3 regions of the Mesorhizobium sp. M0139 genome follow, and region 3 is predicted to be linked to each of the others. Evidence: riboswitches for the same ligand, from Rfam matches in the RefSeq annotation. Region 3 holds a riboswitch; each other region holds the start of a gene.
The links. Region 3 has a riboswitch for cobalamin ahead of NKJ58_RS30265 (aromatic ring-hydroxylating oxygenase subunit alpha). Riboswitches for the same ligand answer to the same signal wherever they lie in the genome.
Positions count from the first base shown of each region.

Region 1 (3,264 bases), on a different contig from region 3:
CGGTCGCCGAATGCCGCGAAAGCATCCTTTTCACCGGTGTGCCATTTGCCCTTGATGAACTGGACGATGCCGACGCGCTTGCCGTAGCCGAGCATGCGCAGCGCCAGCCCGAAGGCGGCGGTGGTCTTGCCCTTGCCGGGGCCGGTGTTGACGATCAGCAGCCCCTTCTCGACCGTCTTTTCCGCGACCTCGGCGTCCTGCACCGCCTTGCGCTTGGCCATCTTGGCGCGATGGCGTTCCTCGTCTTTTGCGTCAATATCGGTCATTATTTCACCTTGAGCGGCAGCCCCGCCACCATCAGAAGCACCATATCAGCTACCGCCGCGACCTGCTGGTTGAGCCGGCCGGCGGCGTCGCGGAACCGGCGTGCCAGCGCATTGTCGGGCACGATGCCTTGTCCGACTTCGTTGGAGACCACGAACCACGGTCCGCGCGGCCGCGACAGCACGTCGGCCAGCCGCAGGCACTCCCCCTCCAGATCATGATCGGCCAGCATATGATTGGTCAGCCACAGCGTCAGGCAATCGACGAGCACCGGCTGGTTGTCCGGCAAGGCTTCGAGCGCGCCGGCAAGATCGAGCGGCGCATCGATGGCCGCCCATCCCTCGCCGCGGCGCGAGCGGTGCTGCGCGATGCGCTCGCGCATTTCGCCGTCATAGGCTTGCGCGGTGGCGATATAGGCCCATGGCGGCGGCAACGCCGTCGCCAAAGTTTCGGCATGCGCGCTCTTGCCGGAGCGCGCACCGCCGATGATGAAGGTCAAACTGCGATCAGGCAAAGCTGTCGCGCAGGCTGGTCGCGGTGCCGGTGAAGCGCGAGTGCACTATGCCGACAACTGCGCCGAGCACCAGCCAGAACACCAGATTGGTCAGCGTCACCGCCACCACGAACTGATGATGCAGGCCCTCCGGGATCGGCGTTACGAAACTGTCAGGCTGCGGCGCGCCGACAATATGCGGGGCGACGATCAGGAGGACGGCGAGCACGGTCAGGGGCGCCGACGTGCGGAAGGTAATAAGGGCAAGGCCGATCGCGGTTGCCATCACCGTTGCCCACCACCAGATCTGGCGCTGCATGAGATCGGCTGCCGGCATTGCCGGCAGTTCCGGCGGCAGGCCGAGTCCCGGCGCCAGCGTGAACACGGCAAAGCCCGCCAGACCCCAGAACACGCCCTGGCGCCAGCTGCCGATGCCGCCGGCGAACTCGGAAACCGCCACCAGGACCAGCGCGAAGCCGATGCCGGTGACGATATTGGCGACGACACTGAAGGCGAAACGCTCGAAGCCGTCGGCCGGCGCCCAGCCTTCGTCCTCCGCCGGCGCGGCTGCTTCAGCCGGTGCTGCGCTGCTCACCGCATTTTCCGCCGGCGCGGCGGTGCTCATGGCATCGGTGTCCGCAGCGTTGGCGGCGGGCGCCGCGGCATGCTGATGCTCATGGCCGCCACCAGCATTTTCGTAGACCTCCGCCTTGAGGATCAGCGGCACGGTGGCGTAGGCCTGCATGCAGGCGAGAGCGACACCGGCCACGAGCCCTGCGATCGCCGCGATGAACACGACGTTGCGAAACAGGTTCATGATGTCAGATCCTCGTCAGTGGCAGGGAAACGCCATCGAATGGCGATAGTCGTGCGCCGCATTGTGGACCGCATCGATGTGCGAGAAACCGACAACGCCGACGACGAAAATGCCCAGAAACGCGCTAAGCACGAGCTGCATGAAGCGCGACTGCGAGGAGACGGAAGCGCCGAGGGAGACGGAAGCGGTATTCATATCTTGTCCTTTCGCCCTCCACCCGAGGGCATCGAAGTCAGTTCCCTGTCGCCGGCAGGTCTCCTGGCTCGCGGATCAGCGCCCTTCCCCACCTTCCCGAAGAAAAAATCCCCAGTGGCTTGGAGAGGACTACCGCACACAGTTGCGGGGGCAGCCACGGCATTGGGCAACAAGTCAGCCCTCACCGCATTCCCTCTTGGTCCCTAACGGAACCGACGACATGCATGACTATAGGCTGAAACGGTCGCATCCGGCAAACCAAATTCCGCCGGCCAACAGCGCGAATGCGCCATGCGGCGTTACGGGTTCAACGCGGTGATCCGCTCGGCAACCAGCCGCTGCAGCCGCCACAGATGGCGATCGTGAATGCCGCGCTCTTCAAGGTTTTTCACCGTGTTGTAGAGATAGTCGGCGCCCGACCCCCAGTGCCCGCAGGACGTTGCCAGCCTTTCGACGACCTTGCCCTCGTCGAGCGGTCCTGAATAGGTCAGGCCGTTGCGGTTGATGACGAAGGCCAATGCCCTGAGCGGTCCGGCCTCGCTTGCAAGCTTGAGCATGCGCGGCCGGTAGCTTGTCGGCTTCAGCGTGACTTCGCGCCGGAAAAGCCGGCCCAACTGCTCGCGCCGGTTATTGTCGGTCAGCCGAAAGGCGACGCCCTTGCATTGTCCGCCACGGTCCAGCGCCATCATCAGGCCGGGGCTGTCCTTGGTGCCGCGCCAGCGCGTCATGTTCATGCAAAAGGACCGATGCCAGCCGCGCGCCAGCGCAACGCGGTCCTCGACATAATCTATTTCCGGTTTCCAGATCAGCGATCCATAGCCGAACAGCCATAGCGGTTCGCTATCCGGGAGTTCGACCTGCAATTCATCCAGAAGCGCGTTATAGTCGGCTTCATCGAGGTGCATCGCGTCCGGATCAGGCCCGGGGTCCCTGATCTCGCGCCAGCAGCGCGCGACCAGCTCCGGCGTAAGCGACATCTGTCGTGCGGCCACGTCCGAATCCCCAATTTCCGAATGTCCCATGTCCACGACATGATTATGCGCCGCGCCTGCAACCGGCAATGCGGCACTCTGATTGACAAACGATTTGCCGGGGTGTCGGCTGACGCTTCATAGGAAACCAGCCATGCATCCCAACCCGAGCGAGCGCGACCCCTATAACGGCCTGAGCCGGGCCGAACCGACGCTACCGTCGTTGGCCTATTGGGATAGCGAGGCTTACCAGCGCGATCTCGAGGCCATCTGGTACAAAAGCTGGCTGCTCGTCTGCCGCGAGGCCGATCTTGCCCAGCCTTTGGCATTCAGGACATTCCGCGTCGGCACGCAGGAAATCGTCGTGCTGCGCGACGACACCGGCGAGTTGCGCGCCTTCCACAACACCTGCCGGCATCGCGGCTCGCAGCTTTGCCAGGAAAGCGAGGGCCGGCTGAAAGCGCGGCTCATCACTTGCCCCTACCATGCCTGGTCCTACTCGCTGCGCGGCGATCTCGTGCGCG
Region 1 covers NZ_JAMYTN010000014.1:76,738-80,001, reverse strand. The annotation lists gene cobO (cob(I)yrinic acid a,c-diamide adenosyltransferase) at 1-266, opposite strand, end outside; gene cobU (bifunctional adenosylcobinamide kinase/adenosylcobinamide-phosphate guanylyltransferase) at 266-778, opposite strand; gene NKJ58_RS23670 (CbtA family protein) at 771-1,574, opposite strand; gene NKJ58_RS23665 (CbtB domain-containing protein) at 1,590-1,769, opposite strand; cobalamin riboswitch at 1,806-2,001, opposite strand; gene NKJ58_RS23660 (gamma-glutamylcyclotransferase) at 2,069-2,761, opposite strand; gene NKJ58_RS23655 (aromatic ring-hydroxylating oxygenase subunit alpha) at 2,895-3,264, shown strand, end outside.
Region 1: it holds a riboswitch for cobalamin, as region 3 does, so the genes downstream of both, NKJ58_RS23665 (CbtB domain-containing protein) here and NKJ58_RS30265 (aromatic ring-hydroxylating oxygenase subunit alpha) in region 3, are expected to answer to the same signal.

Region 2 (3,264 bases), on a different contig from region 3:
GGGCGGCATCGGCCTTCCAGGCCGCCGCGAGGCCGGCGAGGTCGCTGTCGGTGAAGGACAGCGCCACGATATCCGCCGGCGTCTGCCGGAGATCAACCGGCTCGGCGAGATCGTCGAGCGAGGCGGAGGTCGTGGCGAGTATATGCATCGCGGCTCGTGCCTGAGATCAACCGGCGAGTATACGCTCGATCGCCGGACGGTTCAGCCCCTTCAGGCCAATGACGACGAGACGCGAGCGGCGATCGTCCTCGGCCGTCCAGGCGCGGTCATAGTAATGGTTGACGCGTGGGCCGACGGCCTGCAGCAAAAGCCGCATCGGCTTGCCGCCGACATCGACGAAGCCTTTCACGCGCAGAACATTCTCTTCCTCGGCCACCGTAGCGACGCGCCTGGCCAGTTCGTCCGGATTGGTGATCGAGGGGATGTCGACGATGAAGGTGTCGAAATCGTCATGCTCATGATCGAAAGCGCCGTCGTGATGCGACTTGCGGTTCTCGATGTCGTCTTCGACGGCGAGACCGAGGCCAAGCAGCACCGACGGGTCGACCTTGCCATACGCAGTCGGCACGATTTTTACCGCGCGAGCGGAATGCTCATTGATGATGGCGTTGGCGCGGGCCGAACCGGCTGAATCCATCAAATCGCTTTTCGACAGGATGATCAAATCGGCGCAGGCGATCTGGTCCTCGAAGACTTCTTCGACCGGATCGTCGTGGTCGAGCGTTTCGTCCTGAGCGCGCTGTGCCTGCAACGCGTCCATGTCGTTGGCGACGCGGCCTTCGGCCAGCGCCGGGCCGTCGACCACGGCGATGACGCCATCGACGGTCACCCGGCTCTTCACGCTTGGCCACTGGAACGCCTGGACCAGCGGCTTGGGCAGAGCGAGGCCCGAGGTCTCGATCAGGATGTGGTCGACCCTCGGTGTCAGCGCGAGGATCTTGTCGAGGGCGGGCACGAAATCGTCGGCGACTGTACAGCAGATGCAGCCATTGGCCAGTTCGACGATGTTTTCCTCGGGGCAGGTGTCGATGCCGCAGCCTTTCAGGATTTCCCCGTCGATGCCGATGTCGCCGAACTCGTTGACGATGATGGCGATGCGCTTGCCGCCGGCATTTTCCAGGAGATGGCGGACCAGCGTCGTCTTGCCGGCGCCGAGGAAGCCGGTGATGACGGTGCAGGGAACACGGGAGAGATTGCCGGCCGGATTTGGAGCGTTCATGGTCAGTCCTTCAGCATGTCGAGGGGTGGGATGCGGGCAACGAGGCCGCGCTTGAGGCTATCGGGCCGGCCGCGCCACGGGATGAGGCCGTCGGTCGAAGTCGCGAAGAGCTTTGCGCCGGTGACGAGGTCGGCGCCGCTGGTTGGGGCCAGATCGCCGAAGACATAGCTCCAGCAGCCATCGCGCAGGATCGCGGCGCTGAGGCGGCGCTTGCAATTGCCGAGACATTCGGCGGTGCGGACCCGGATATCGCCGGCAGCGGCGCGGCGTGTGTCCTCAGCCAGCAATTCGCCGGCGCGCGGATGGGCGTCGGAACCGGTCTCATCGCGGCAGGAGGCGCAGACGATGACGGTCACGCCGGTCAGGGCGTCGTTGTCCCCGGACGCAATGTCCGCTGTGCCAGCCGAAAAACTGCTGTTCTGGTCCAAAAACCGTGCTCCTTGCCCGGAAACCCGCCAGGCGATCGGATACTTTGTCTCAGACGGCAGGTCTCCTGGCTCGCGGGTCGTCGCCTTGGTTAGCCGCCTTCCCGGTGTTACCCAGTGGCTTTCGGCCTTGGCTCGTCGCTTACAGTTGCGGGGACAGCCGCGGATTTGGGACCGAAATCCCGCACCGCATTCCCTCTTGGCCCTTGCCGTTGCGGGCAGGGGACCGTCTGGAGCGGATTTAGGCTTTTGCGGGCGGCGGTGTCAACGCAAGGCTACGACATGGCGATGTCGGCAGGGGCTGTCATGTCCCGGCTTCCGGCAGTGCCAGGATGACCTGTCGGATAGCTTGATAGCCATCGCCATAGTCCCAGTCATGACCGACAGCCAGATTCTGTCCCTCATGCCAAACCGCGTTGTCCAGAAGGACTTCGGCACTAATCAGCGTGCCCTTCAAGCCTGCCAGAAAGGTCCGGACAAAATGGCTTCCGGGGGGTACCGAAGCTGTGAACAGCTTTTCCAGCTTGGCATAGAATGCTGGATAGCCTGGTGTCAGCGAGCATAGCTCGGTTGTGGCCTGGGAAATGACCGGGCCGCTATAGATTTTCCAGCGGGCATCTTTTCGCCAGATCTTCCAACTGGCGCTGCTTCGCTGCCAAAGCTCTATTTCGGCCTGCATGTTCTCGCAGACGTGATCGGCCAGTCCCTCAATGGCAACATGGAAAACACCACGGAGAAACTTTTCAAACGCCTGGTTCAGTTCCTGTTCGCGCGTGTCGCCGAAGCCAGCAAAGGATTCAATGACCGGCTGAACATCAAGCAGCGGAGAAAAAATGTAGATTTCCAGGACCAGCCGGTCAGAACTCGTCTCGAACACCTCAGCCTCAAACCGAAGCTGCTTCGATTGGAGCATGACGTCCCTATCTCTGCGGACTGCATCTATTCCATGCGCAATGAGGGCGCCATGGATCATGTCGAGCACTTTGTCCGATGCCATTGCACAACCTACGAGGCTTATTGAGGCGTCTATGACAGACGCTGCAAGGGTTGGCCATCTCTCTCGCTAGCCAATGCCGGCCCCAAATCGCCGGCCGGCGTCACTTCGATGCGCTCAAGGCCAAGCCAGCCCTGCATCTGCTTCAATTCCTCGTACAGCTGGGCAGCTGTCTCAGGCGGTGCGCCTGCTTCGGCGTAGGCGGCGTGGACGCGTAAGACACTCGCAGGCCGGTCGGCCTTGAGATCGACGCGGGCGACGATCCGGTCGCCGAGCAGGAAGGGCAGCACGTAGTAGCCATATTGGCGCTTTTCGGCCGGCGTGTAGATCTCGATGCGGTAGTGGAAATCGAACAGGCGCTCGGTGCGCGAGCGCTCGAAGACCACCGGATCGAAGGGCGCCAGTAGCGCGCGGGCCTCGATCTTTCGCGGCAGACGGGCGTCCTTATAGAGGTAAGCCGGCTTGTCCCAGCCTTCGACGTTTACCGGCAGCAACTCGCCCATCTCAACCAGTTCCTCCAACCGGCCCTTCATGTCGGCCGGCGACAAGCGGAAATAATCGCGCAGGTCACCCGACGTCGCGATGCCGTGGGCGCGGGCGGAAATGCGCAGCAATTCGCGGTGCGC
Region 2 covers NZ_JAMYTN010000014.1:30,466-33,729, forward strand. The annotation lists gene cobN (cobaltochelatase subunit CobN) at 1-148, opposite strand, end outside; gene cobW (cobalamin biosynthesis protein CobW) at 167-1,219, opposite strand; gene NKJ58_RS23430 (DUF1636 family protein) at 1,222-1,647, opposite strand; cobalamin riboswitch at 1,686-1,890, opposite strand; gene NKJ58_RS23435 (DUF6348 family protein) at 1,949-2,641, opposite strand; gene NKJ58_RS23440 (winged helix-turn-helix domain-containing protein) at 2,671-3,264, opposite strand, start outside.
Region 2: it holds a riboswitch for cobalamin, as region 3 does, so the genes downstream of both, NKJ58_RS23430 (DUF1636 family protein) here and NKJ58_RS30265 (aromatic ring-hydroxylating oxygenase subunit alpha) in region 3, are expected to answer to the same signal.

Region 3 (3,264 bases):
CCTTGATCGTCACCGCGATCGAAAACGGCCGCGATGGCGACGACGACAGCGTGTAGGTGCGCATCAGCGGCCCGTCCGGTGTCGGCAGTTCCAGCGTCAGGAACTGGCCCGGCTTGTAGCGGAACCAGGTCTGGTTGTCGGAGCGGAAGGTGAAGGTCTTGACGTCGGGCGCCTCGTCGCTGACGCCGATCACTTCCAGCACCTGCAGCCTGTCGTTCCACGGCGCCATCTGGTCGAGATGGCGATAGAGCCCAAGATCCGTCATCGCATTCATCCTCTGGTCCCTCTTCGCCTGCTCCAGCTCACGCGACGCTGCGCAGCGCCGGCCGGCCGCCTTCGGCAAGGCGCGGGCCGATGAAGGCCGCGTACCATTCGACGAACTGGATCACGCCGCCCTCATGCAGCTCCGAATAGGGGCCGGGCTCATAGGCCGGCGACAGGATGCCGAAGGCGTTTTCCTCGACGATGCGGCGGTCCTGGTCGTTGGTCTCGGTCCAGACGTGGGTGAGCTCTTCAAGGTTGTAGTCGACGCCCTCGACCGCATCCTTGTGCACCAGCCACTTGGTCGTCACCGCGGTTTCGGTGGCGCTGATCGGCAGCACCCGGAAGGTGACCGCATGGTCGATCAGGATGTGGTTCCAGGTCGTCGGATAGTGGTAGTGCATCAAGGTGCCGATGCGGTCGGCGGCAACAGTGTCGGACAGGTTCTTCGTCACCGCGCGCTTTCCCGACATCGTGTAGCTGACGGCATCGCGCAGCAGCGGCGCGCGGGTGGCGCGGTATTGCCCGGCCGGATCGATGCGGAACTTGCTCGGCAGGCCCGCCGCCTCGCATTTCCCCCAGTGCGCCAGCATCTCCGGATCGCTGTCGGCGCCCTGCACGCCGGTCACCGTCGGCGCTTCGGGGAATGTCTTGCACAGCTCTGGATGATTGCCGGCGCAGTGATAGCATTCGCGGTTGTTTTCCCAGACCAGCTTCCAGTTGCCCTTCTCGATGATGGTGCTCTCGAAGGCGACCTTGGCTTCATTCAGCCGGTGCGGCTTGAGGTAGGGCTCTATCATGGCGCGCATCGGCGCAAAGTCGGCAGGTTCTTTCGCCAGGCAGATGAAGATGTAGCCGCCGACGCTCTCGCAGGCGACGGGCTTCAGGCCGAACTGGCTCTTGTCGAAACCGTCGGCCATCTGGCGGGCAAACAGCAGCCGGCCGTCAAGCTCGTAGGTCCACTGGTGATAGGGGCAGACAAGCTTTGCCGCCATGCCCTTCTCAGTGTTGCAGACACGGCTGCCGCGATGGCGGCAGGAATTGTGAAAGGCGTTGATGTTGCCCTTCCGGTCGCGGACCAGCACCACCGGATAATCGCCGATCTGCACGGTGATATAGCTGCCGGGCTTCGGCAGTTCGCAATCATGGCCGATGAACAGCCAGTCGCGATACCAGATAAGCTCCATGTCGAGCTTGAAATAGTCCGGGTCGGTGTAGAAGGGCTGTTCCAGCGAAAAGCCTTGCTTGCGGCCGTTCAGGAGCCTCAGCATGTCGTTGCGCGTATCCATAGTTCTGTCCTCGTGGTTTAAGGACTGAACTTGGTGGTGATGGAGGAAGGATCGGACGCAGGCCGGCGCGGCGCCGGACATGCACTATCCACCTCTTGACCGCCCACCGCGATCAGTCGAGTCTATGCATCTCGGGCTGGTTTCCGGGCTCTGGAGTTGTCCTTGCGGACCATCGCGACACCTTCCCAGGCTCTTGCCCAGTGGTCTCCCGTTGCGACTTCAACTCCACCACCGTTGCGGGGGCAGCGCCGGATTCTGACCGGCTTCCCAATTCTCCGCTGCGTCGTCACGAAGCGGCACCTGAGATGCGATCATCTAATCACGGCAGCGATCGCGACGTCGGCATGAAAGCGACATCGTATCCATGCGGCGCGACACGCGCGGCATACGCTCCCCGCCGCCGGTCAAAGAGCTGAGACGTTTCTTGCGACGCCATCATGCCGTTTCGAATCGCTGCGGATCCAGTTCGATCGGGGGCAAAAAGGGCTCAACGGTATCGAAAAGTTACTATTAGCAACCTCTAATCGAACCGAACGGTTCGTTTCGGTTGACAATGCGTGCAGGACGGTGTGAACGACGGCCCGGAAACCGACACCGGAGCGAACCACTCGGTTCGACATAAGCAACTGAAAACAATACAATAAACAGCCATGAAGGAACTTCCTGGTACAATTTCAAGGTGCAGGAGCGTGGTCCACACGGAACAACTTCGTGATTGGAAACCAGCCTTTGGCTTTCCCACATCGGGGCTGTCCGAACGACGCGAATTCCTCCCAAGACACGCCGCTAGACGGACAGACAAACTGGAGTACTAAAAATGAAAAAGATCATCCTCACTGCCGCAGCCGTTTTGGCGATCACCGGCAGCGCCTTCGCCGGTAGCGACAATTACGGTTCCAATGGTGCGAACCAGCCAGCCGTCTCGGTCGACAGCTCGTATACGGCTTCCATTCAGAAGCCGGCGCACGCTGACAAGCAGCCTGTCGTTCAGGGCGCCGACCGCGACCTCTACGGCAATCGCTGATCCCGACCAAAGAAGGGCGGCTAACCCGTCGCTCTCGGGATCCCAAAAAATTCAGGAGTATTTGAAATGAAAAAGATCATCCTTGCTGCCGCCGCCGTTTTGGCCATCTCCGGCAGCGCTTTCGCCGGCAGCGACAACTACGGTTCGAACGGCGCCAACCAGCCTGCGATTACGTCGACCGATAGTGGCCATACGGCTTCGGTTGAGAAGTCGGCTCCAGCCGAGCAGACGCCTGCCCACGGTGCCGACCGTAACCTTTTCGGCCGTTAAAAGCCGGTTCCCAGCACGCGGCGGGCTTATCCGCTGCAGCTAGCGGCATCAGAAAAATTCAGGAGACTAAAATGAAGAAGATCGTTCTTGCCACCGCAGCCCTTCTGGCTGTTTCGAGCGCTGCCTTTGCCGGCAGCGACAATTATGGCTCCAATGGCGCCAACCAGCCGGCCGCTGCCGTCGACACCACCCGCACTTCGTCGACCGGCACCAACTCGGCGGTCTACAAGCTGCTGAACTCGTCGAACGACCAACAGAAGTTCGTTCCTCAGAGCAGCGACAGGGATCGGTTCGGCAACAACTAACAGCCGAAGCTTAAAAAAGAGCGGCGGGCCAGGCCCGCCGCTCTTTTTCATGCCTGTACGACGCAGCTATCTCAAGCCGCCTTCACTTCCACCGGCTTGAGCGAGAAGGAGTGCC
Region 3 covers NZ_JAMYTN010000031.1:12,398-15,661, reverse strand. The annotation lists gene NKJ58_RS30270 (FAD-binding oxidoreductase) at 1-265, opposite strand, end outside; gene NKJ58_RS30265 (aromatic ring-hydroxylating oxygenase subunit alpha) at 303-1,550, opposite strand; cobalamin riboswitch at 1,668-1,869, opposite strand; gene NKJ58_RS30260 (DUF680 domain-containing protein) at 2,368-2,574, shown strand; gene NKJ58_RS30255 (DUF680 domain-containing protein) at 2,641-2,844, shown strand; gene NKJ58_RS30250 (DUF680 domain-containing protein) at 2,916-3,149, shown strand; gene NKJ58_RS30245 (ABC transporter ATP-binding protein) at 3,221-3,264, opposite strand, start outside.